Aliamphritea ceti: one gene and its partner. The protein of the gene in region 1 interacts with the protein of each later gene in a pairwise test. Links are inferred from orthologs where the notes say so. Each region holds a gene or a part of one and is shown in the gene's direction. Other genes may lie near its edges. The genes, in order: OCU49_RS22735 and OCU49_RS14395.

Region 1 (16,984 bases):
ACAAAGTTAATATTTTAAGGAAAGGACTCCGGTATACGCTCCCGTTAAATACTCATAAAAATAACAACATGAGGTAATAACATGAAAACCCCACCGCCGTTTACGGATATAGAGGTTAAAACCTCTTCCGAAGGCTTTTATAAAGGTTACAGTTTGCCTATCGCAATGCTCAGTAAAGTGTCTATGACACTGCTGGTTTTGTGGGCACTGGTCTGGCCTGATAACGCTGGCTCTATGCTGTCATCATTGAATGGTACTCTGCTGAATACCTTCAACTCCTTCTACATCGTTGTAGTTGGTCTGTTCGCTTTCTTCTGTTTCGCACTTGCTATTGTCCCTTCCTGGGGTAGCCGTCGACTCGGTCCAGAAGGTGAAAAGCCTGAATTTTCTAATTTCTCATGGTTCTCCATGATGTTCGGTGCGGGTCTGGGTGTAGGCCTGATGGTTTACTCTACAGCAGAACCTATGGGACTCTGGGGCTCAAACCCAGTTGTTCTGGCTGGTGACGCCGTTGCTAATACTGCCAGTGCAGTTGAATCCGGTATGCGTTATACCTTCCTGCACTATGGCTTCCATGCCTGGGCGATTTACGTGGTGACAGGCCTGTCTCTGGCTTACTACGCGTACACCCGTAACATGCCACTAACTATCCGTTCTGCGTTGACACCTCTGCTGGGTCGTCATCTGAATGGCCCGCTGGGTCATCTGGTTGACGTATTAGGCGTTGTAGCAACAATCCTGGGTGTATCGGTAACTATCGGTTTCGGTATCAGCCAGCTGGTTGACGGTGTCTATGCCATTACCGGCATGGAATGGCTAATGAAAGATATCGACACTAAACCAGCACCAAGCACAGTTGGTCTGCTGGCAGCCCTGATTATGATCATGGGTATGTCGATTGTCTCTGCAGTATCCGGTGTAGGTCGCGGGGTAAAATACCTGTCTAACCTGAACCTGGTATTGTCTCTGATCCTGCTGCTGACTTTCGTATTCTTCGGTTCATTCGGCTTTGCCATGACCACTTACGGTACAGCACTGGTTGATTACATCCTGAACTTTGTTTCACTGTCTTTCGGCGCTTACGGCCCGACTCCTTACGACAGCTTTGTTGCTTCATTGCCTGAAGTTGCCCGTTCTCTGCCACCTGCAGATCTGCAGGCATTACACGCGACTGGCCCATGGGGTGGTTTCGAGTCCTTCAAGGCTGGCCTGCCGGCTGCCCTGCAGGCAACTGAAAACTTCGACGCTACTGCAGCGGCTATCTGGGAAGTTACCGAAGAAGGCCGTCAGTTTGGCTGGCAGTCTGCATGGACTACTTTCTATTGGGCTTGGTGGATTGCATTCTCTCCATTCGTAGGTCTGTTCCTGGCGCGTATCTCTAAAGGTCGTACTATCCGTGAATTCGTACTGGGTGCAGTTATTGCTCCGGCACTGGTATGTTTCGCATGGATGACTATCCTGGGTGGTACTGCGATCGATCTGGAACTGTCTGGCGTAGCTGAAGGCAGCATCATCGGTGCATCTGCTACCGCTAAGCTGTTCGCAACACTGGCACTGATGATTGACGGCGGTCTGCTGTCTGCAATCACTATCATGTGTGTTGTACTGATCATGACCTTCCTGGTGACATCTGCTGACTCCGGTATTCTGGTAATGAACACCATCATGTCTGGTGGCGCTCAGGAAACTGGTAATCTGCACCGCATCATCTGGGGTGTTCTGCTGACGCTGGTAATCGCTACTCTGCTAATCGCTGGTGGCGGTGGTATGGACGCACTTAAGAACGCAATGATCATCGGCGCACTGCCATTCACTATGATCATGTTCCTGATGTGTATCTCTATGATCAAAGCACTGATCCGCGACGATATCCGTGATAAAGAAGGTCTGGGCGCTGAACCATCAGCTTCTACGAACAACTAGATCCGGTACTGTAAAAAAGCCCCCGTCAGGTAACTGACGGGGGCTTTTTTGTTGGTTTGGCTTGGCTTGGCTTGGCTTGGCTTGGCTTGGCTTGGCTTGGCTTGGCTTGGCTTGGCTTGGCTTGGCTTGGCTTGGCTTGGCTTGGCTTGGCTTACAGAATTATAGACGGCGACGTAACTTTCTCAGGCTGCGCTTATAGTGTTTCATATTGGCATTAGAAGACACGTCATACTGTGCTTTCCCGGCAGCATCTGACCAACCTGACAACACCTCACTCAGCTCAGGCAAAGCCTGACACAAACGCTGGCTATACTGTTGCAGAGTTTCATCAGAACTGCGGGCCAGATTTGGATCCTGCCGGCTAACCCGGTCTGAAAGGCGCTCCGTATCCAGTGAAATCTGATCCCTGTACAAAGGCCTGGCACGTAAAAGCCACCAGCCAATGAATAGCAACACCACCGTGACCGGTAACAGTATCAATAACACTGATTTCAGATAATTAAGATTGCCCAACCAGTCCTGTAACAGATCTTCCTGCTGGCTGTCGTAGCCAAGCACCCAGCGATGCCAGTTATAGTTAAGGCTCTGATAACGCAAACGCAGTTCAGCCAGCAGCGCAAACTGTCGTTCTAAATTCAGGATATTTAACGGCTGGTTAGCCAGATATCCCGGTGACTGTTGCAGTAAGTTTTCGACACCGTCTCTGACCCGCTCCGGAGCCACTGCTGCTGTCGGGTCAATTCGCTGCCAGCGGCCATCCATCCAGGCTTCAACCCAGGCGTGAGCATCATACTGCCGGATCAGCAAATACTGACTGTATGGATTCCACTCCCCGCCAAGATAGCCTCCCACCACCCGGGTGGGAATACCGGCCATACGTAACATCAGCCCGGTTGCACTGGCAAAGTGCTCACAAAAACCTTCCCGGGTTGAAAAGAAAAACTCATCCACCCGGTCCCCCTGTAACCGGGCAGGTGACAAGGTATAACTGAAACGCTGCTGATACTGCTGCAGAATTGCCTTAACTATTTGTGATTTTGTCAGCCCTTGCGCCAGCCACTGATCGATTAAAGCCCTTGCACGGGGATTCCCGGCAGGCACCTGCAAATAGCGCCTGTATGCCTCTTTACTGAGCGATTCCTTAGTATCGACCTCAGATGCAAGATTATAGGTGAAACGCTGTTGCAGAGGCTCTGGAGCCCGTACAGTGCCATCAGCAAACAGCTTTAATCCCTGCGTGCCAGTTCGTACCGGCGTTAAGGCAATAAGCCAGCTACTGGTTGCCGGTTCTGCGATTACCTGATAATCACCGCTGCTGCTAATACCTGATAACTGGCTCTGTGACTGGGCGGCATCTATACGCCAGCGCTGACCATCAAAAGAATCAAACGTCATCGCCCGCCAATAGCGCTCCGGCTCTGCTACAGGCTCTCCACTAAAGCTCACCCGAAACGCCATTTCGTCAGAGCGTAACAAGTTGCTGATTTCTCCGGGCGCCATGCTATCTGAAAGACCGGTACGACCGGCAGTTGACCCCAGTTCCAGACTCCATAACGGGCCTATACGGGGGAAAACCAGAAACATCAGTGCCGCCAGCGGCAACGCCTGCAATAACAGTAACCCTGCGGTTTTTACAGGCTGCCAACGCAATGACTGCGCTGCTGCAACTTCATTTATAGCCCCGCTTTGAACCTCACTGTGCAGTGCAACCAGACTGGCAAGCAGTACGATAATAGATACCACACCGTAAGCACCCGCCAGCATACTGGTGGAAAACAGATACGCTGCGGCAATAATAAAGCAGTTCACCAGTGCTATAACCCAGGCGTCCCGCAACGTGCGAAACTCCAGTAACTTAAGGGTATTCGCCATAACCAGTAAAATAACCAGCCCCAGCAACATTGAGCGGTCCAATACACTAAGAGCGGCTGTAGCCAGAATCACCAATACGGCCAGCACCTTCAGTAAACGCGGTGGTTCCGCTAACCCTCTATTTAGCCGCAGGCCTACATATACCAGTAACACACCAGACACTACTGACATCCAGACAGGCATATTTAGCGCCTGTGGCAACATACACAGCACAGTGCTGAACAATAACCAGCGACGGGCACTAAGAGCAGGTAATGCAGACTTACTTTCAGACCGTTGGTGGGCAAATAAACTCATAGCGGCCCTCCATCTTCTGACTGGCTGGCAGCACCAGGACTCAGCGCTAGCTGTTTCAGCACCGCATCCAAATGCCCTCTGCCTTTAGCCGGCGCAAGATCGGCGCCACCAAGGCGTAAACCATAAGTCTGATCCTGAGCGTGATATTGCAAGGCCTGCCAGGTCATTTCTGAAATTTTTACTTCCCGACTGCCCGGCCAGACATTGGCATCCAGCCAATACTCTTGCCCCTGTTCAGTGGTATAGCTGCGTACTTTTAGCCCCTGGCCACTGGCGAGTTTTTTCCAGGCAATCCGGCTCAGTGAATCGCCGACCTGATAATCATCCAGCCCCTGAAATGCATCGGTACCCGACTGACGACTGCCGACCGGCCTGCTGCCTTCCGCTGCAGCCGGAGATAGCGGCGGTGGCCGTTTAGCCTGCACAGGTTTAGGGTATACCAGACATTTATTTTGCAAAGACGCCCAGCTCCAGGCGCGGATTAATCCCAATGGATATCGGGTTTCAATATACAACGCGCCGGCTTCATCCCAGCCTCTTTGCAATGCCGGGCGATACAGCGTCAGAATAGCACTGCCTCCAGCAGCAATGGCCACTGAACGTAAGTCCGCATCATGAATCGCCAGTGTAATCTGGTTTACCTGCCTGTCCGCCGCCTTAAGCTGATAACTGAAACCAATATCCTCACCCACAAACACCGGCTCACAGCGCCCTGTTTCAACAACCACGCCGGACAGCGTTGCGTATGTGTGCAAAATAGATATCAGAAACACTGCCCCCAGCATAAAGCACACCGCATAGGCGAGGTTGTTCTGATAATTAATAGCGAGTAGTAAAATCAGCAGGTTGACGCCCAGATAAGCAAACCCGGCCCAGGTAGGGAAAATATATATAACCCGCTGCGTCAGTTCGATCTTCTGTCCTGATTCATGACGGGCAATGGCCCAGCGACGCATCCGTCGGGCCAGGCGGTCAGCCAGAGAGAAACGGCGTGCCATCAGTTGAGTACATCAACCTGAGATAACAAATAACGGGCTGGATCATGCCCTGACCCGGCATGCAATAATTCCCGTCCCACCAGACGATGACCGGCAACCGCAGGAAATACCTGTTGTACATCATCAGGCAGAACATAGGCCCGCCCCTGCGGAATGCCCAGGCTTTAGCCGCATTCAGCACAGCCAGACTACCCCTGGGCGAGAGCCCCAGGCTGAAATGCTGACTGTCGCGACTGTATTGCGCCAGCCGTTGCAGATAGCTGATCACAGCAGGCGAGACCTGCAGCTGACTGACGATTTGTTGCGCCTCCAATAATTGATCTGCTGTCAGCAGTTGCTGTACACCACTCAATTGATCCGAGGCACCTCCCTGAAGCAGCATCTGCTCCTCTGCTGCAGCCGTGGGATAACCAATCGAAACACGCATTAAAAACCGGTCCAGCTGAGATTCCGGTAACGGAAAAGTACCGTATTGTTCGGTAGGATTCTGAGTAGCAATAACAAAAAAAACTTCTGCTAACGGATGCCGCTGACCGTCCAGAGAGACCTGCCGCTCTTCCATTGCCTCCAATAAAGCACTCTGGGTTTTCGGCGACGTCCGGTTAATCTCATCAGCCAATAGGAGCTCTGTAAAAACAGGACCTTTATGCAGTCGAAAACAAGATTGCTGCTGATCATAAATAGCCCCCCCCAGAATATCTCCCGGCAACATATCACTGGTGAACTGCACCCGCTGATATTCCAGCCCAAGTACCTTTGCCAATGCATGGGCAAGAGTGGTTTTACCCAACCCGGGCAAGTCCTCTATGAGTAAATGCCCCCGTGCTAACAGGCAGGCCAGAGACAAACGGATTACCTCAGGCTTGCCCAGTAAAACATCGTCGATTACCGCTGCAAGTTGCTGCAGTCTCTCCTGCATGGCCTTTTTCCTTTTTTAGTTCAGAGAGGCCGTTAACCAGCCAGTTGGCTTATTTTGTCACATATATAGTGCAGCATTGCAAACCTGTTTAGTTGTCATACAAGGTTTCCCTTCCTAAAGTGAAACTTACGTAAATTCAGGACCTTATGTGTGGATTATCTGTTTATCATTATAGTCGGACTACTCGCCGGAACATTGGCAGGCATTATTGGCACCGGCTCTTCAATCATACTGCTCCCGATACTGTTCTACAGTTTCGGCGCTAAAGTAGCAGTGCCGGTTATGGCTGTGGCCGCTGTTTTGGCAAATCTTGGCAGAGTAATTATCTGGTGGCGACAGATCCACTGGCCAGCGGTACTGGCATATTCTCTTACCAGTATTCCCGCCGCCGCATTGGGTGCGAATACTCTGATCAGCATGCCGGAAAACACGGCGAACCTGATCCTTGGCTGCTTCTTTCTGATCATGCTGCCATTGCGTCGCCACCTGAAGCAAAAACAATTCAGTATAAAGTTATGGCAGCTGGGCTTAGCCGGGGTATTTATCGGTTTTATCACCGGTATTGTTGTCTCATCCGGGCCCCTGAGTATTGCTGCATTTGCCGCTTTCGGACTGTTACAGGGACCTCTGATTGCCAGTGAGGCAGCCGCTTCAATGCTGGTCTATCTGGCCAAGCTGTCAGCGTTCGACAATCTCGATGTACTTAATACCAAGATACTGCTCAACGGCTTCATCGTTGGAAGCACTCTTATCATCGGAGCCTGGCTGGGCAAACACATTGTTTTACAAATGCGTCCACGCCAGTTTGAAAGAATTTTGGACTTAATGATGCTGATTGCAGGTTTATCGCTTCTCTGCATGTCGGCCTCAACTCCATGAAAAACAAACAAAAAATTAATCACACCTACCAGGCCCACCACCACTAATAAGATTAAATTATTAAAAAATATAAATAATTAATTTTTATTATCGAAAATAAATTCCTATGATTCTTGTGACGCAACCGCTGAAGGTTAGCGCATTCTTATTTTCACCATGAATGACTAAAAAACTGGTAAACCCCATGAAACAAGCTGTAAAGACCGACCTGTTCGCATCAAAAGCACCACTTGAATGGGCCGTAACGGCAAACGGTCACCTATCCACAGCACAAATTCCAATTAACGCTGAAGGTAAGGTAGTTGAAGGCGGCATCGAAGCACAGGCTCGCCAGACCATGGAGAACTTTAAACACACGATTGAAGCTGCAGGTCTGACAATGGCTGACGTCACTCAGGTTCTGATCTACGTAACGCACCGCGACCAGCTACCAATTTTCAATCAGGTTTACGCAGAATATTTTGAAGCTCCGTTCCCTAACAGAGCTGCAATGATCGTCGCGGGCCTGGCCCGCGAGGAAATGCTTTGTGAAATCGTCGCTTATGCAGCGATGAAGACACAGCTAGCAAGCTAGAGCACTAATCGGCAATGGGGTGCCCCTCCGACCGGGCATCTCATTGCTGATTCTTTGATTTTCTGTCTGTCAGCATACAACGGATTAACTTCCAGGCTGCTTCCGCTCTCGCCCTTCTTCCCCGCAACTGATAATACCCGTAATCAATCGCTCCATTGCTGTCCCGGCGAATCCTATCTTCTTCCCTGTCATGCTTATTCGTTAACTCTGCCATCAATCTGTACCTCTGCCAGTCGCTAAGCTATTCATCTGCTCAGGTTTACAAAGGCAAGTTTAAAGACGAAAATAAATCAATAATAACGATTTATATTTATTAAATTGATCGTAAATTACGAACTAATTTTCAAAAGACTTTAATCACAATATGTAATTTTTCTGATAACGCTTTGAACAGGTCTATGACTATGTCTGCAAATCTCTCTTCTGAATTGCTCAATACCTTTGTTACTGTGGTCCACGAGCAAGGCTTTATTAAAGCGTCTGAACGGCTGCATAAAACTCAATCCACCGTTAGCCAGCAGATTAAGAAACTCGAACAGGAAGTCGGTGTAGCATTGTTTCAGGCTGAAGGCCGCAAGCGCATTCTCACCCCTGAAGGTGAAATATTTCTTGGTCATGCCCGCCGCATACTCAGCAGCCATCAGGATGCCGTCGCAGCCATTGCCGGCCCCCGCCAGTATCAGCAACTAAAAATTGGTATATCTCAGGCCCTGTCTGAAACCCTGTTACCTGCATTGCTGGGACAGTTCCGTCAGGCAAACCCACAGCTGGCCTTAGAAGTGCACTGTGGCTTTAGTCAGGAACTGGGTAAAGAATTTGATGCCGGTAATTATGACTTAGTCTTATTACTACAGCCTGATAAGGCGGCACTGACAGGCTTGCAAATCAGTGAAGAGCCTCTTGCCTGGGTAGCATCTGCTCAGTTCTATCCACAGCCTGGTGCACCTTTACCGCTGGCATTTCTGTCACCCCAATGTCAGTTTCGCCAGCGCGGTCTTGAAGCATTAGATCAAGCGGGCATTACATGGGAGCAGGTTTATCACACCAGCAGCTTTGCCAGCCTGATGATGGCGGTGCGTGCGGGACTCGGCGTTACTGTGCGGCCGTTGCGCGGACTGGGGCAAGACTGGCAACTGGCTGACCTGCCACAGCTACCCGAACTGCAATCTATGTATATTGAACTGCGCAGCCACCCGTCAGCACCGGCGCAACAGCTGGAAAAACTTCTGGCCAGACAAAATCTGATCATTAACTGATTGGCGGATTTATCCAATACAACACAGCACTGGAAGATTAGGCTGCCACTCAATCATTCAACATGAAGGAGTCAGCCATGAACGACGCGATTAAAGCAGCATTTATTTTTATTACCCCTGACGCTAACCCGGAACAGCATCAGGGCTGGGTAAAAACACCCGGCGTTGAAGTTAAAACACTCGCAGTTAACAGTTATCAACAAGCCTGTGAATCCCTAGAAAACCTTATTAGCGAAGGCGTCGCAGCGGTAGAACTCTGTGGCGGTTTCGGCCATCAGGGCGTTGCACAGCTAACCCATGCGGCAGCCGGACGTGTACACATTGGAGTGGTGAGGTTTGATCAGCATCCGCTGCTAAACTTTGTCAGTGGTGATTCCATAGTAGCGCAGTAATATAATCTGCTCTCCTGACTAAAGGATTCGCCATTATCATGCTCAGGCACTGTACCTACCCTATACCGTCACTGACGCCATACATTGCACAGTTCTGGAGCATTGAAGCGCAATGTCGAATAAACATGCCTGACTATCTGCCCGGTACCGGGGTAGAAATACTGCTGAATCTGGCGGACGATGTCGAACTGATACAAACCAGCATTGCTGGTCCTTCCGTGACTACAGTTACTCTGCTCCGTGCCGAACAGGCCGTCTGTATATGCCCACGCTTGAGCCAGCTGAAAATCAAACCCGCCGGCAGAATTCATCTGTTCAGTGTTCGTTTCCGCTCTGCCGGTTTTTTCAGTCTGTTTGCTATACCACTGAATGTTTTTAGCGATCAGGTTATCCACATTAGTGAGCTGGGGCTCGTATTGCCTGATACGATAACCAACAGCCATCATGACGCACTGGTTAACCAGCTGCAGCCATGGTTTACTTCCCGGTTAGATACAAAATTGCCAGGTCAAAATCTGCTGAAGCACGCCATTGATCAACTCTATTATCAGCATACTCAATTTTCCGTTCAGGCTATTCAGCAGGCAACAGACCTTAGCGAAAGAGCTTTTCAACGCAGTGTTAAGCAGCTTACAGGCGTAAGCGCCAAATACTTTGCCCGCACCGCCCGCTTTCAGGCCACCTTAAAACTTCTGTTAAAACAGCCCCAGGCGCCCGTCCACTTTTGTCTCGACACCTTACTGGCACAGGGATATTGCGATCAATCACACTTCATTCGTGATTTTCGCTACTTCACCGGCAGCACGCCCACTCAGTATTTACGTGTAGCTAACCCCCAATGTAATTTTTACCTTCATCCTGTCGGCGACTAAACTTTCGTATGTTCACCAAGAACTTTTAGACGCCGGAATTGACAATCATATTAGGTTGATCTAATTTATATATTCCAAATAGTTTTATACTTATAACTAAAAACACTAAACAGGTATAGCCTAATGTCTGCCGCAGCCAAACCTGCCATTGTCACCGCCTTCTTTGATGAGCCTTCATTTACCTTCAGTTATGTTATTCAGGATCCTGACTCTAATCACTGTGCGATCATAGATTCAGTCCTGGATTTTGATTATGCATCCGGTAAAACCAGTACAGCGTCCGCCGATGCAATACTGGCATTTGTTAACAGTAAGTCACTCAGTGTTGACTGGATTCTGGAAACCCACGTTCATGCTGACCATGTTTCTGCAGCCCCTTATCTGAAGGCAAAAACCGGCGGGCTTATAGGTATCGGCAAACAGGTTTGCAGCGTACAGAAAACCTTTGGCCAAGCATTTAATGCAGAGAAAGAATTTGCCACTAATGGCAGCCAGTTCGATATCTTGCTGGAAGATAACGACAGCATAAGTATTGGCCAGTTAACCGGTCAGGCACTGCATACACCTGGCCATACCCCGGCCTGCATGACCTTTGTATTCGACGATGCGGTATTTGTCGGTGATACTCTTTTTATGCCGGATTACGGCACTGCCCGTTGCGACTTTCCCGGCGGTGATGCTGCTATGCTATACCAGTCAATCCAGCGTATTTTCCAAATGCCGGATAACACCCGTCTGTTTATGTGTCACGACTACAAAGCCCCCGGACGGGATGAATACGCTCATGAATCCAGCGTCGCAGAACAACGTCAACATAACATTCATATTCAGGAAGGCATCAACGAGACAGACTTTGTGGCCATGCGTACCAGCCGGGACGCCACCCTTAGCATGCCAAAACTGATTCTGCCTTCTGTACAGGTCAATATGCGTGCAGGGCATTTGCCACCCGCAGAAGATAACGGGCAGCATTATCTAAAAATTCCCCTCAACCTCTTCTGAATACTGGCAGGTCGCATGCCTGCCTATTTGCCCAATACCTTTTCGAAGCCCTGCACCGGTTGCTCATAACAGCAACCTTGTGCTGACCGTGCCTAAAATAATAAAAAGGACCCTGTCATGGATGTGCGTCAACTTAGCCCTTTCATCAGTATCACACCGCAAATAAACCCTACCGATATAGGTCTGGCGGCTTCGCTGGGGTTTCAGACAATCATCTGTAACCGGCCAGCCAATGAATCCAAAGATCAGCCGGACCACCGTTTACTGGCGGAAGCCTGTGAGCGACTGGGTCTCGCCTGGCATTACCTTCCTGTCGAAGCAGGTAATATTACCGATGCAGACGTAACCAAATTCAGCTCTCTGCTTCATGAAGTGCAAGGCCCTGCACTGGCGTTTTGCCTTAGCGGTACCCGAAGCGCAACTCTTTGGGCACTGTCACAGGCCCCCAGATTAGATATTAACGCCATTATCAAGGCCACAGCTCAGGCCGGTTACGACCTGGAGCCCCAGCGTCAACGCCTCATAGCAGCCGCGAATCAGCCAGATACGCAACCAATAAATGCCAGTCGCCAGCACGATATTCTGATTGTCGGTGGCGGTGCCGGAGGTCAGGCAGCTGCAGCAAGCCTGCTAAAACGCCAGCCCGACCTGGACATTGCCATCGTCGACCCCAGTTCCGAACATTACTATCAGCCTGGCTGGACACTGGTAGGCGGCGGTGTATTTAACCGCAAAGACACAGTACGTCACATGTCAGACGTGATGCATCCAAGCTGCCATTGGTATCAGGCAGCTGTCAGTCATTTCGAACCTGACCAGCAACAACTGGCACTGGAAGATGGCGAGCGGATAGGCTATCGCATATTGATAGTAGCTCCGGGCCTGACACTGGACTGGGAAGCAATTTCCGGACTGCGAGAAAATCTTGGTAGCAATGGCGTGACCTCTAACTATCAGTTTGATATGGCACCTTATACCTGGGAGCTGATACAAAACTGCAAAGCAGGTAAAGCGCTGTTTACTCAGCCACCTATGCCAATCAAATGTGCCGGAGCACCGCAAAAAGCTATGTATCTCGCCTGTGATCACTGGCTACGCAGTGGCCAGTTAAGCAATATTGACGTCGAATTCTGTAACGCCGGACCGGGGTTATTTGGTGTCGCTGACTATGTACCGGCCCTGATGGAATACGTAGAAAAATATGCCATTCAATTGCAGTTTCAGCACACGCTGACCAGCATTGACGGCTCAGCTAAAACGGCAAAATTTAATGTCAATAATGCTGATGGCGAGATACAGGAGGTCGAAAAATCTTTCGATATGATTCACGTCTGCCCACCACAAAAAGCACCACAGTTTATCTGCAATAGTCCTTTGGCAGACACCAGCGGCTGGCTCGACCTCGATCCTGAAACCTTACAACACAATAATTATGGCGATATCTTTGGTCTGGGTGATGCCAGTAACACACCGAATGCAAAAACCGCCGCAGCCGTTCGTAAACAGGCACCGGTAGTCGCAGAAAATGTCCTGATGGCACTCAAAGGTAAAGCACCCAAAGCTATCTATGCCGGTTATGGCTCATGCCCGCTAACAGTTGAAAAAGGTAAGATAGTGCTGGCCGAATTTGGCTATGGAGGGAAACTACAGCCGTCTTTCCCAACCTGGTTGGTACAAGGTACCCGACCATCCCGCTTATCCTGGTTTCTGAAAGAAAAAATGCTGCCCTGGATATACTGGAACGCCATGCTCAAAGGTAAGGAATGGCTGGCACAGCCAGAAATTCTCAGTCATCGCCCAGCCAGACATGAAGCTGCTGACGCTCTGGAAAAATAATCCTTCATGCATAAAAAAACGGGAAGCCAAGGCTTCCCGTTTTCAGTTCAGAATCCGAAATTAACCTTCTGGGTTAATCTCCAGTAATTCAACTTCAAAGACCAGAGTCGCGTTAGGTCCGATAGTACCGCCCGCACCTGCAGGGCCATAAGCCAAATCTGCCGGGATAACCAAACGGGCTTTACCGCCACTCTTCATCAGCTGTAAACCTTCAGTCCAGCCAGGGATAACACCGTTCAGCGGGAAAGAAACCGGTTCGCCACGGCTGTAAGAGCTATCAAACTCAGTGCCGTCAATCAGCGTACCTTTATAGTGCACCATCACAGAGTCTTCAGCGGTAGGGCTTTCGCCAACACCTTCGTTCAGGTGCTCAATCTGCAAGCCAGACTCAGTAGTCGTCACGTTTGGCTTCTTGGCATTTTCAGCCATGAAATCCATACCAGCCTGCTTGTTCTTGTCCGCTGCTGCAGCGGCTTCCTGCTGTGCCAGCTCAACTTTCTTCTGCTGAGCTTCCATCAGTACTTTTTCAACTTCTTCCCGGCTCAGCAGGCCTTCTTCTTCCGCATACGCTGCTTCAACACCACGACGCAACGCATCATAATCCATTGTTTCAAAGTCAGCCTTTAAACGCTCACCCAAAACCATACCCAGGCCGTAGCTTAACTTCTTCGTTTCACTATCCAGAGTGTAAGGCTTTTCCACCGGTGCAGGGGCGTTCTTTTCTTCACCACAACCCACCAGGAACGCACTTGCAACAGCAACAGCAACCAGCGTCTTTTTCATTTCATTTCCTTAATTTTGTCTGTCCGAATATCGGAGTCGGCAGCTTTCAGCCTGAGATCTTTGCATAAAGCTATCTGCACAGAATTTATACGCAGCGCCCAACTTAACATAGCTACTTCTTTATATCCTGCCTTAGTGGGGGTTGCCGGTTAAAAGTTCAACCTAATCCTCAGTTTCAGTGGATAAATCCAATAACCTTTGCAGCCACTCAGACCAGTGCCCCTGAACTGTCTCCAGATACACTTCCAGGTTTGCTCTGGCCAGGTCATCACCCGGCAGAGATAACGCAGGGCAAAGATCGTTCGCCGTCGCCAAATCATAAAGCATCTGTAGTTCAGCTTTTTCGCAAGCTAATTCAGCTTGCTTCAACTGTGCATATACAGCCTCTAAACGGCTATCCTGCTGATACTCTTCACGCACGCTGTAACGTAAAGCACGTAACGGTAACAGGCGTTCGTAATGCCAGTGCTGTAACGCCTTATCATTAAACAGCTCAGCTACTACACCTTGCTTCTGCTGCGCCAGCCACAGACAAAATAATACCCGGTTGACGGCCAGCCCCTGTTCAGACTGTAACTGCAGACAAAGCTGCGCCACCTGCGGTCGGGAATAAAAACTCACTGCAAACTGCCACAAGCTATTCTCTGCTGACTGTCTATCCGACATATTCTGGTCTCGCTCAAAGTCATATTCACGGGCTGAATTGTGCTAGAATCCGCAGCCAAAATCAGCGCCGGATTTATACCGGCATCCGATATTAGCCTGCCAGCCCGGTAAGAACCATGATTCAGTTAAACCAACTCAGCCTGCAACGCGGCCCGCAACGTCTGCTCGACCAGGCCCAGTTGACCATTCACGCCTCCCAGAAAGTCGGAATCATCGGCGCCAACGGAGTGGGTAAGTCATCACTGTTCAAACTGATTCTTGGCGAACTGCAAGCCGATGAGGGTGATCTTCAGCTGCCTACTAATCTGATCATTGCGCACATGGCTCAGGAAGTATCGGACTCTGACCGCAGTGCGCTGGAGTATGTCCTCGACGGTGATCGTCGCTTACGCCAGGTTCAACAGCAACTGGAAGAAGCTGAAAACAGTGGTAACCATCATCGCAGTGGCGAACTGCACGCTGAAATGGCCGCAATTGACGGTTATACCGCTGAGTCCCGTGCTCATCAGTTACTTAATGGCCTGAGCTTTAAACCCGGCGACGCCACTCGCCCCGTCAGTACTTTCTCAGGGGGCTGGCGTATCCGCCTGAATCTGGCTCAGGCACTGATGTGTCATTCAGATATTCTGTTGCTCGATGAGCCGACCAACCACCTGGATCTGGATGCCACTATCTGGCTGGAACAGTGGTTGCGAAGCTATCCGGGAACCTTACTGCTGATCTCCCACGACCGTGATTTCCTTGATGCCGTCACTACGCATATCGTGCATATGCACCGTCAAAAAACAGATATATATAAAGGCGGTTATTCAGACTTTGAAATCATGCGTGCTGAGCGTCTGTCACAACAACAGGCGCAGTTTGAGAAACAACAGCAACGTATTGCAGAAATAGAAAACTTCGTACGCCGTTTTAAAGCCAAAGCGACCAAAGCTAAACAGGCACAGAGTCGGGTCAAAGAACTGGAGCGAATGGAAAAAATATCTGCCGCACACGTCGACAGCCCGTTCACATTTGGTTTTCCAGCCAGCGATAAGATTTCGTTCCCGCTGTTAGCACTGGACAAAGCCGATCTTGGTTATGACAAAGCTATTCTCAAACAGGTTTCACTGAGTCTGGTACCTGGCGCACGAATCGGTCTGCTGGGGCCAAACGGCGCCGGTAAATCGACGCTGATAAAGTCCCTGACTGAAGACCTGACACTGCTCAGTGGTGAACGCAAAAGCGGTGAGCATCTGAAGATTGGTTACTTTGCACAGCATCAGCTCGAAGCACTGGATCTGGAAGCCTCTCCAAGCCTGCATATCAAACGTATTGCACCGAAAGCCACGGACCAGGAAATACGTAATTTTCTTGGCAGCTTTGATTTTCACGGCGACCGGGCTCTGGAACCTGTTAAACAATTTTCCGGCGGTGAAAAAGCCCGGGTTGCGCTGGCACTGATTGCCTGGCAAAAACCTAACTTATTACTATTAGACGAACCCACCAACCACCTGGATCTGGAAGTACGCCACGCGTTAACGCTCGCCTTGCAGGGCTTTGAAGGCGCACTGATTCTGGTCTCTCACGACCGTCACTTATTGCGTAATTGTGTCGATGAATTCCTGCTGGTCGCCGATCAACAGGTCGCGCAGTTCAAAGGTGACATGGACGACTACCAGCAATGGCTCGCCAACCAGCGACGTGAAGATAACCAGACAGAACAACCTGAGCGGGAAAACCGTTCGGCCAGTGCTGCTGAGCGCAAAGAACAAAAACGTCTTGCCGCCGAGCGCCGCAGTAAGTTGCGACCACTGAAGAAAGCCACTGAAAAGCTCGAAGCAGAAATGGAAACACTGGCTGAAAAGCTGACTGAAGTCGAAGAAAAACTGTCGGACACATCTATTTATGAAGACGCCCGTAAAGCTGAACTGAAAGATGTGTTACAGCAGCAGGCCAGTCTGCAGCAACGTAGCGAAGTGGTTGAAACAGAATGGATGGAAAAACTCGAAGAGCTTGAAGAGCTCGAGCAGCTGACTGCCGCAGATTAAACTCCCGGGCTCAGACCACTGAGCCCGTCAATCTCAGGCTTCAAAAGACGCCAGCTTTATACCAAATGTCACGAATACCACTCCCGTTACTGCCTTCAGCACCCGCTGAAATACACCCGCTCTGGTGAAGCCCATAAAGCGGGACAGCAAAATCACCATGCCAGAGAACCACAACAGGTTAATCACCGAGTGGACAAACACCAGCAAGAACGCAGCTGAAGCGCCTTCACCCATAGGAATAAACTGCGGAAATGCCGCTAAATAAAACATCGAAACCTTAGGGTTCAATGCGTTAGTCAAAAAGCCCTCCAGAAACGCATGCCTGCTACTTTGACGCTTAACCGCTTTAACTGTCTGAGCAGACTGCGTAACAGCACTACCCTTCCAGGCCGCACGCAAAGCATTAATACCTATCCAGCAGAGATACGCTGCTCCGAGTATTTTAACGATAAAAAACAACTGCGCCGATTGCACCAGAAGCACCGAGATACCCAGTATGGACAAAGCACCGTGCAGATAAAATGCAGCCACGAACCCCGCTACATTGGCAAAACCTGCCGCTCTGCCTGAGGTCGTCACTGATTTAAAAATCAGGGCACCATTCGGCCCCGGTGACATCACCAGTAAGGCGGCAACCAACGTAAAGGTTATAACCTGTGAAACATCCATACTGACTCCGTGTATT
Region 2 (8,847 bases), 1.9 Mb from region 1 along the record:
GGGGAATGTTCAGAGTTGCGTGAGGATGGTACAAAGGTACTTCGGTCTGAATGGTTGAAATTTATACACCAAATCAGTTAGAAGACGCTTTTGAATCGGATGAGCAGGGTGGGTGTCGTATTTTTGTAAGTAAAAAAAAGTTGTATATGATCCAAAAATAGAAAACTTTAAGATTCTTAGTGCCTTGCATGTATGAAGGCGGGTGCAAAAAGCGTAGAATCTGTCCCTGTATAAGTGCTACCACTTCGGGGCTATATACGTGAGAAATAATAAACGATAACCATAAAGGAAATGGCTAGATTGGCCGTATCAGTCGGGACGTGGTGCAACCTGAACGTTGATATTCCTTTGAGCCAGGGTGATCAATAATGCAAGAAGGCATAATGGAGCTGATGTGGAAGAATGCGCATCTTTACGGTGGCAACTTATCCTACATCGAGCAGCTGTATGAAACCTATCTGATGGACCCCAACGCAATTCCTCAGGAATGGCGTGAAGAATTTGACCGGCTACCTAAAGTCGGCGACAACATTACACAGGATGTACCGCACACAGCGGTGCGTGAACACTTCCAGTTTATTGCTAAGAACCAGCGTCGGGCAGCCCCTGTCTCTGCTTCAAGCGTCAGCTCTGATCACGAGAAAAAGCAGATTCGCGTATTGCGGATGATCAACGCTTATCGTGTGCGGGGGCATCAGGCTGCCACAATCGATCCGTTAAATCTGGTCGTACGTGAGCCTATACCTGATTTAGATCCTCGTTTTCATGAGCTGTCTGAGGCAGATTATGATACGACTTTCCAGTTAGGTTCCCTGTTTTTCGGTGCTGAAGAAGCAACGCTGAAGTCTATTCTGGATGACCTGAAAAAGACTTATTGTACAACGGTGGGTGCAGAGTATATGCACATCGTTGATACCAAGGAGAAGCGTTGGATTCAGTCTCGTTTAGAGCCTGTACGCGCCCATCCTACTGTAGAGCCAGAAAAGAAAGTGATGGTTCTGGAGCGTCTAACGGCAGCTGAAGGTCTTGAAAAATACCTGGGCTCCCGTTTTGCCGGTGCCAAACGATTCGGCCTGGAAGGCGGCGAATCAATGATTGTCTGCCTGAATACGCTGATTCACCGTGCCGGTAAGCACGGTGCCCGTGAGCTGGTAATTGGTATGGCTCACCGTGGCCGTCTGAATACTTTGGTAAACATTTTTGGTAAGAATCCTGCTGAGCTATTCGGTGAATTTGAAGGCGTTCAAACGCTGGAAACTTCCGGTGATGTAAAGTATCACCAGGGCTTCTCATCAAACATCATGACAGATGGTGGCGAAATGCATATGGCGATGGCGTTTAACCCATCCCATTTGGAAATTGCAGCGCCAGTGGTTGAAGGTTCAGTGCGGGCTCGTCAGGATCGTCGTAATGACCCTGTGGGTAACACCGTTGTACCGGTTAATATTCATGGCGATCAGGCATTTGCAGGTCAGGGTGTGGTTATGGAGACATTCCAGATGTCCCAGACCCGTGCTTATAAGACCGGTGGCACCATTCATATTGTTGTTAACAACCAGGTTGGTTTTACAACAGATAAGCAGGAAGATTCGCGTTCTACAGAATACTGTACTGATATCGCTAAGATGGTACAGGCGCCTATTTTCCATGTGAACGGTGATGACCCTGAAGCGGTGCGTTTTGTAACCCAGCTGGCTGTGGATTACCGTACCGAATTTAAGAAAGATGTAGTTATTGATCTGGTGTGTTACCGCCGTCGTGGTCACAACGAAGCAGATGAGCCTTCTGGTACTCAGCCGCTGATGTATCAAAAGATCAAAGCACAGAAAACTACCCGTGAACTTTATGCTCAGCAGCTAATTGACGAGGGCGTCATTACGCAGGAGCAGAGCAAGCAAATGGAGAAGGATTACCGGAAGAACCTGGAAGACGGCAAGCACGTTACCCATTCTCTGGTACTGGAACCAAATAAAGAATTGTTTGTAGACTGGACGCCTTATCTGGGTCACAAATGGTCATTTGATTGTGACACCAGTGTTGACATCAAAACACTACAGGCATTAGGTCAGAAGATCTGTGAAGTGCCAGAGGGCTTTGCTGTTCAGCGTCAGGTGCAGAAAATTTATGACGACCGCAAAAAAATGGCAGCTGGTGCAATGGCTGTTAACTGGGGTTGTGCAGAAATGCTTGCATATGCTTCAGTTCTGGCGGAAGGGCATGCGATTCGCCTGACTGGTCAGGATGTTGGCCGTGGTACTTTCTCGCACCGTCATGCGGTATTACACAATCAAAAAGATGCGGCTGTTTATGAGCCGTTACAGAATATTGCACCTGATCAGCCCCGGCTGACTTTGCATGATTCTTTCTTATCAGAAGAAGCGGTACTGGCATTTGAATATGGCTATGCCACAACAATGCCTAACGCTTTGGTTATCTGGGAAGCGCAGTTCGGTGATTTCGCGAACGGTGCTCAGGTAGTTATCGATCAGTTTATCACCAGTGGTGAGCATAAGTGGGCGCGTTTGTGTGGCCTGACTATGTTGTTGCCGCATGGCTTTGAAGGTCAGGGTCCTGAGCACTCTTCAGCCCGGCTTGAGCGCTACCTGCAGTTGTGTGCTGAACACAATATTCAGGTATGTGTACCTACTACTCCAGCGCAAATCTATCATTTATTGCGCCGTCAGATAGTACGTCCGTTGCGTAAGCCTCTGGTGGTTATGTCGCCGAAGAGTTTGTTACGTCATAAGCAGGCTGTTTCCAGTATTGAGGAACTTGCCAGCGGCACTTTCCAGACAGTAATCAGTGAAACTGATCAGCTGGACCCGGCTAAAGTGAAACGTCTCGTGTTGTGTAGCGGTAAGGTTTATTACGACCTGTATAACCGTCGTGCAGAGCTGGCAAAGGATGATGTAGCAATCGTACGTATTGAGCAGCTATATCCGTTCCCTGAAAATCAGATGTATGAGGCTATCAAGGATTACACCAATCTTGAGTCTGTTGTCTGGTGTCAGGAAGAGCCGATGAATCAGGGTGCCTGGTACTGTAGTCAGCACCACATGCGTCATGCACTTGCGCGTCATAACAGCTCTATTCAACTGGGCGGCGTCGGCCGGCCACATGCAGCCGCACCTGCTGTAGGGTACATTTCTGTACACCTTGAGCAGCAGGAAAAACTGGTTAATGAAGCAATCAATGGCTAACAGGCCTGCAGAAAACGCCTGTTAGTAACACTGAAAAGGAAAGAATATGTCTATCGAAATCAAAACGCCGACGTTCCCTGAATCCGTAGCCGACGGTACAGTCGCTACATGGCACAAACAGCCTGGTGAAGCTTGTTCTACTGACGAGCTGATTGTTGATATTGAAACCGATAAGGTTGTGCTGGAAGTTGTGGCGCCGGCTGATGGCGTTCTTAAAGACATCCTCAAAGGTGAAGGTGATACCGTACTGAGTGAAGAAGTACTGGGTGTTTTTGAGGCTGGTGCTGCGGCATCAGCAGCTCCTGCTGCCGCTGCTGAACCTACGGCAGCTCCTGCGGCTACGGATGCTGATAAAGTTGGCCCGGCTGCGCGTAAGCTGATCGAAGAAAACGGTCTTGATGCAGCGCAGATTTCAGGTACCGGCAAGAATGGCGGTATCACTAAGGAAGATGTTGCTAACTTTATTCAGAACAAGCCTGCTGCGCCGGCTCCTGCCGCTGCGCCTGCAGTCGCATCTGCGGCCGCGCCAGGTACAGTGCCTGTTGGCGAGCGCGTTGAGAAACGTGTACCGATGACACGCTTGCGTGCAACTATTGCTAAGCGACTGGTTGAAGCACAGCAAAATGCTGCAATGCTAACAACCTATAACGAAGTAAATATGAAGCCGATCATGGAGCTGCGTAAGCAGTACAAAGATCTGTTCGAGAAGACGCACAATGGTACCCGTCTTGGTTTCATGTCTTTCTTTGTTAAAGCTGCAACTGAAGCGCTGAAGCGTTTCCCTGCGGTAAATGCCTCAATCGATGGTAACGATATGGTTTACCACGGTTACCAGGATATCGGTGTGGCAGTATCTACTGCTCGTGGTCTGATGGTGCCAGTATTGCGTGATACTGATGCGATGAGTCTGGCGAACGTTGAGGCGACAATTCGCGATTTTGGTCTGCGCGGTCGTGACGGCAAGCTGGGTATCGATGATATGCAGGGTGGTACTTTTACTATCACTAACGGTGGTGTATTTGGCTCCCTGATGTCTACGCCAATTCTGAACCCACCGCAGACTGCAATTCTGGGTATGCACAAGATTCAGGAACGCCCAATGGCGGTCAATGGTCAGGTAGAAATTTTACCAATGATGTACCTGGCTCTGTCATACGACCATCGTATGATTGATGGTAAGGAAGCTGTACAATTCCTGGTTACTATTAAGGATCTCTTAGAAGATCCAGCTCGGATGTTGCTAGACGTATAAATTCAGCCCCCTTACAGAAATTTTAAAGGTAGGTAAAAATGTCAGATAAATTTGATGTCATCGTGATTGGTGCTGGCCCTGGTGGTTACGTAGCTGCGATTCGAGCCGCACAATTGGGACTGAAAACCGCGTGTGTAGAGAAGTGGGTCGATACTAAAGGTGCACCTTTGTTAGGCGGTACATGCCTTAACGTTGGTTGTATCCCTTCAAAGGCTTTGCTGGAATCTACTCACCAGTTCCATAATGCACAGCACGCTGATGTTCACGGCATTCAGGTTGGTGGCGAAGTCACTATGGATGTTAAGGCGATGGTTGCCCGTAAGGACAAAATCGTTTCAAACCTGACTGGCGGTATTGCTGGTCTGTTTAAGGCGAACGGCGTAACGCTGCTGGCTGGTAAAGGTAAGCTGTTAGCAAATAAGCGCGTTGAAGTAACCGCTGCTGACGGCGCTGCAACTGTTTATGATGCAGAAAACGTTATTCTGGCCTCTGGTTCAGTACCGGTTGAGATTCCACCGGCGCCACTGACCGAAGGTTTGATTCTGGATAACGAAGGTGCGCTGAATATCGATGAGACGCCTAAGCGTCTGGGCGTTATTGGTGCCGGTGTTATTGGTCTGGAAATGGGTTCTGTCTGGGCGCGCTTAGGTACTGAAGTTGTTGTACTTGAAGCCATGGACAGCTTCCTGGCAATGGCCGACAAAGACGTCGCTAAAGAAGCCGCCAAGCTGTACAAGAAGCAAAAGCTTGATATCAAGCTGGGTGCCCGTTGTACCGGTACTGAAATCGTCGATGGCAAAGAAGTTAAAGTTAAATACTCCGATGCCAATGGTGATCAGGAAATTACCGTTGATAAGCTGATTGTTGCGGTTGGTCGTCGTCCTCAGACGAATGGTCTGCTGGCAGATGATTCCGGCGTTAAACTGGATGAGCGTGGCTTCATCTTTGTTGATGGTCAGTGCCGTACAGAAGCGCCTGGCGTGTACGCAATTGGTGATTCTGTGCGTGGGCCGATGTTGGCGCATAAAGCGTCTGAAGAAGGCATCATGGTTGCAGATATCATTGCTGGTCACCATGCGCAAATGAACTACGATGTTATTCCAAGCATCATCTACACACATCCTGAGCTGGCCTGGGTCGGTAAAACCGAGCAGGAACTGAAAGCGGAAGGTGTTGAGATTAAAGTTGGTAAATTCCCGTTTGCAGCTTCTGGCCGTGCCATGGCAGCAAATGATACTGACGGTTTCGTGAAGATGATCGCTGATGCAAAAACTGACCGCATCCTGGGTGTGCATATGGTTGGTGGTATCGCGTCTGAGCTGATTGCTCAGGCTGCAATTGCAATGGAATTCTCTTCAACTGCAGAAGATCTGCAGCTGACTGTATTTGCTCACCCGACAGTGAGTGAAGCAGTGCACGAAGCAGCACTGGCTGTGGATGGTCACGCAATCCATATGGCTAATCGCCGTAAGCGTAAGTAATTAAAAAGCCCCTGTAGTAAGTGCAGGGGCTTTATGGTTTTAGATTTCGACCGGAGACCCCGGTTGATTATCGTTGTTTATACCCGGCATGCTGTATCTGCAGTTGCTGGGTGTTTGCAACCTTTGGGCTGTACGTCAATGGCCTCTCCCCATTGTGTACAGAGACCTCAAAAGTAAAAACGACGGATTAGAGCATGAATCTTCATGAGTACCAGGGCAAACAGCTGTTTGCCGAATATGGTCTGCCGGTATCCAAAGGATACGCTGTAGATACACCGGAAGCTGCTGCTGAAGCGGCTGAAAAAATTGGTGGTAGCAAGTGGGTTGTTAAGACTCAAGTGCATGCCGGTGGCCGTGGTAAGGCTGGCGGTGTACAGCTGATTAATTCTCCTGCTGAAGCGTCTGAATTTGCCGCTAAGTGGTTAGGAAAAAATCTGGTGACCTATCAGACTGACGCAAATGGTCAGCCTGTATCTAAAATTCTGGTAGAAGACTGCACCGATATCGCTAATGAGCTGTATCTGGGTGCGGTAGTTGACCGTTCTTCTCGTCGTATCGTTTTCATGGCATCTACTGAAGGTGGTGTGGAAATCGAGACAGTTGCGGAAGAAACACCAGAGAAAATTCTTAGAGCTACTGTTGATCCTCTGACTGGCGCACAGCCTTACCAGGGCCGTGAGCTGGCATTCAAGCTGGGTCTTGAAGGCGTGCAGATCAAACAGTTCACGCAGATCTTTATGGGTCTGGCGAAAATGTTCCAGGAAAAAGACCTGGCGCTGCTGGAAATCAACCCGCTGGTTATTACTGCAGAAGGTAACCTGCACTGTCTGGATGCTAAGTTAGCGATCGATGGTAACGCTGTTTACCGTCACAAAGATTTGCAGGCAATGGAAGATCCAAGTCAGGAAGATGAGCGTGAAGCACGCGCGGCTGAGTGGGATCTGAACTATGTTGCGCTGGATGGCAGCATTGGCTGCATGGTTAACGGTGCAGGCCTGGCAATGGGTACGATGGACATCGTTTCCCTGCACGGTGGCTTCCCGGCTAACTTCCTGGACGTAGGTGGCGGCGCGACTAAAGAGCGTGTAACCGAAGCGTTCAAGATTATTTTAGAAGACTCTAAAGTTAAAGCGGTTCTGGTTAACATCTTTGGCGGCATCGTACGTTGCGATCTGATTGCTGAAGGTATCATCGGCGCGGTTAAAGAAGTCGGTGTAGAGGTGCCTGTTGTGGTACGTCTGGAAGGTAACAATGCAGAGCTGGGTTCTAAACTGCTGTCTGAATCTGGTCTGGCGATCATTGCAGCGACCAGTCTGACAGACGCTGCTGAGCAAGCGGTAAAAGCAGCGGAGGGTAAATAATCATGGCAGTTTTAATTAACAAAGATACTAAGGTGATCTGTCAGGGTTTCACCGGTGGCCAGGGTACCTTTCATTCTGAACAGGCAATTGCTTACGGGACTCAAATGGTTGGCGGTGTAACGCCAGGCAAGGGTGGTTCTGAGCACCTGGGTCTGCCAGTTTTCAATACTGTATCTGAAGCTGTTGCTGAAACCGGTGCGACTGCATCTGTTATCTACGTGCCAGCGCCATTCTGTAAAGATTCTATCCTGGAAGCGGCGAATGCAGGTATCGAGCTGATTGTATGTATCACTGAGCACATCCCGGTTATGGATATGCTGGAATGTAAAGTGAAGTGCGATGAGCTGAATGTACGTCTGATCGGTCCTAACTGTCCGGGTGTTATCACTCCGGGTGAGTGTAAGATTGGTATCATGCCTGGTCATATTCACCTGCCAGGTAAGGTTGGTATCGTTTCCCGTTCAGGTACTCTTACGTATGAAGCGGTTAAACAGACTACAGATGCTGGTTTCGGTCAGTCTACCTGTGTTGGTATCGGTGGTGACCCGATCCCAGGTTCTAACTTTATCGATATTCTGGAAATGTTCCAGAATGATCCGCAGACTGAAGCGATTGTAATGATCGGTGAGATCGGTGGCTCTGCAGAAGAAGAAGCGGCTGCTTATATTAAAGCAAACGTTACTAAGCCTGTTGTGTCTTACATTGCCGGTGTTACTGCACCAGCGGGTAAGCGTATGGGTCATGCAGGCGCGATCATCTCTGGCGGTAAAGGTACTGCTGATGAGAAGTTTGCTGCTCTGGAAGCTGCTGGCGTTAAGACTGTTCGTTCTCTGGCGCAAATCGCAGATGGTCTGCGTGAAGTGACTGGCTGGAAATAATATTCCAGATTGTTACGGCATTATAAAAAAGGCAGCTACGGCTGCCTTTTTGCATTTTTGGCGGGTTGTTCAGCTTGTGTTTAGGGAAGCGCTGTTAGATGTGATTTGTGTGCGACGGTAGCAGGTGTCGCTTAAGGGTTCTGAAGTATCCTTTGTGTAAGGCGTAATATGGTTTCCCGTAAAGTTGAGTCAGATTGTAATTCCCTTGTTTTTAAGCAATTAGCTGAGTCTGTTCCGGTATTATTTTATGCGGTAGATCGTCAGCTTTGTTATACATATATCAATTCTTTTTTCTCTAAAACTCACAGTATTTCTCAGTCGGACGCAATTGGGTTAAGCATTGCTGATGTTATTGGTCGGGAGGCGTTTGAGGCCAATCTGGTTCATTACCATAAAGTTTTGGCTGGGGAGGCGGTTCGATATGATTCCCATTTTATAAAGAAAGATGGTGATTCCCATTATTATCACGCAATTTATGAGCCGCTTTGTATTGAGGGGGTTATAAAAGGGTTTACAGGAGTGGTTGTTGATACCGCAGCCGAAAAAGAACTAGAGCGCATTTCCAATACGGATGTTTTGACGGGGCTTTATAATCGCCGAAAATTTGAAGCAGACTTGGCTGATATTCTTGCTTCTTCTGCAATGCAGCTTTGGGGTTTGATGATCTTGGATATC

The links.
Region 2: the proteins of OCU49_RS22735 (region 1) and OCU49_RS14395 interact in binary tests that used the Escherichia coli proteins (3 or more experiments, as listed by UniProt). The link is inferred for Aliamphritea ceti from one-to-one orthologs.

What each region holds. Positions count from the first base shown.
Region 1 is NZ_AP025282.1:4,988,752-5,005,735, forward strand. The notes cover bases 13,913-16,842. They hold OCU49_RS22735 (ATP-binding cassette domain-containing protein), read left to right. Parts: upstream 13,913-14,385; coding sequence 14,386-16,299; downstream 16,300-16,842. Other genes in these bases: OCU49_RS22730 (TIGR02444 family protein), read right to left, coding at 13,913-14,269; OCU49_RS22740 (LysE family translocator), read right to left, coding at 16,333-16,842. In the rest of the region: OCU49_RS22660 (BCCT family transporter), read left to right, coding at 82-1,923; OCU49_RS22665 (transglutaminase TgpA family protein), read right to left, coding at 2,083-4,092; OCU49_RS22670 (DUF58 domain-containing protein), read right to left, coding at 4,089-5,090; OCU49_RS22685 (sulfite exporter TauE/SafE family protein), read left to right, coding at 6,160-6,888; OCU49_RS22690 (RidA family protein), read left to right, coding at 7,073-7,462; OCU49_RS22695 (hypothetical protein), read right to left, coding at 7,503-7,676; OCU49_RS22700 (LysR substrate-binding domain-containing protein), read left to right, coding at 7,867-8,718; OCU49_RS22705 (DUF6506 family protein), read left to right, coding at 8,796-9,110; OCU49_RS22710 (helix-turn-helix domain-containing protein), read left to right, coding at 9,149-9,982; OCU49_RS22715 (MBL fold metallo-hydrolase), read left to right, coding at 10,106-10,984; OCU49_RS22720 (bifunctional protein tyrosine phosphatase family protein/NAD(P)/FAD-dependent oxidoreductase), read left to right, coding at 11,102-12,820; BamJ family beta-barrel-assembly machinery protein, read right to left, coding at 12,881-13,603; more of OCU49_RS22730, read right to left, coding at 13,766-13,912; more of OCU49_RS22740, read right to left, coding at 16,843-16,968. UniProt on the Escherichia coli protein: Genetic data indicate it may be involved in ribosome assembly or function.
Region 2 is NZ_AP025282.1:3,133,016-3,141,862, reverse strand. Bases 1-3,400 are described here. They hold OCU49_RS14395 (2-oxoglutarate dehydrogenase E1 component), read left to right. Parts: upstream 1-368; coding sequence 369-3,200; downstream 3,201-3,400. Other genes in these bases: odhB (2-oxoglutarate dehydrogenase complex dihydrolipoyllysine-residue succinyltransferase), read left to right, coding at 3,247-3,400. Outside these bases: more of odhB, read left to right, coding at 3,401-4,452; lpdA (dihydrolipoyl dehydrogenase), read left to right, coding at 4,491-5,933; sucC (ADP-forming succinate--CoA ligase subunit beta), read left to right, coding at 6,128-7,294; sucD (succinate--CoA ligase subunit alpha), read left to right, coding at 7,297-8,172; OCU49_RS14370 (sensor domain-containing diguanylate cyclase), read left to right, coding at 8,341-8,847. UniProt on the Escherichia coli protein: E1 component of the 2-oxoglutarate dehydrogenase (OGDH) complex which catalyzes the decarboxylation of 2-oxoglutarate, the first step in the conversion of 2-oxoglutarate to succinyl-CoA and CO(2).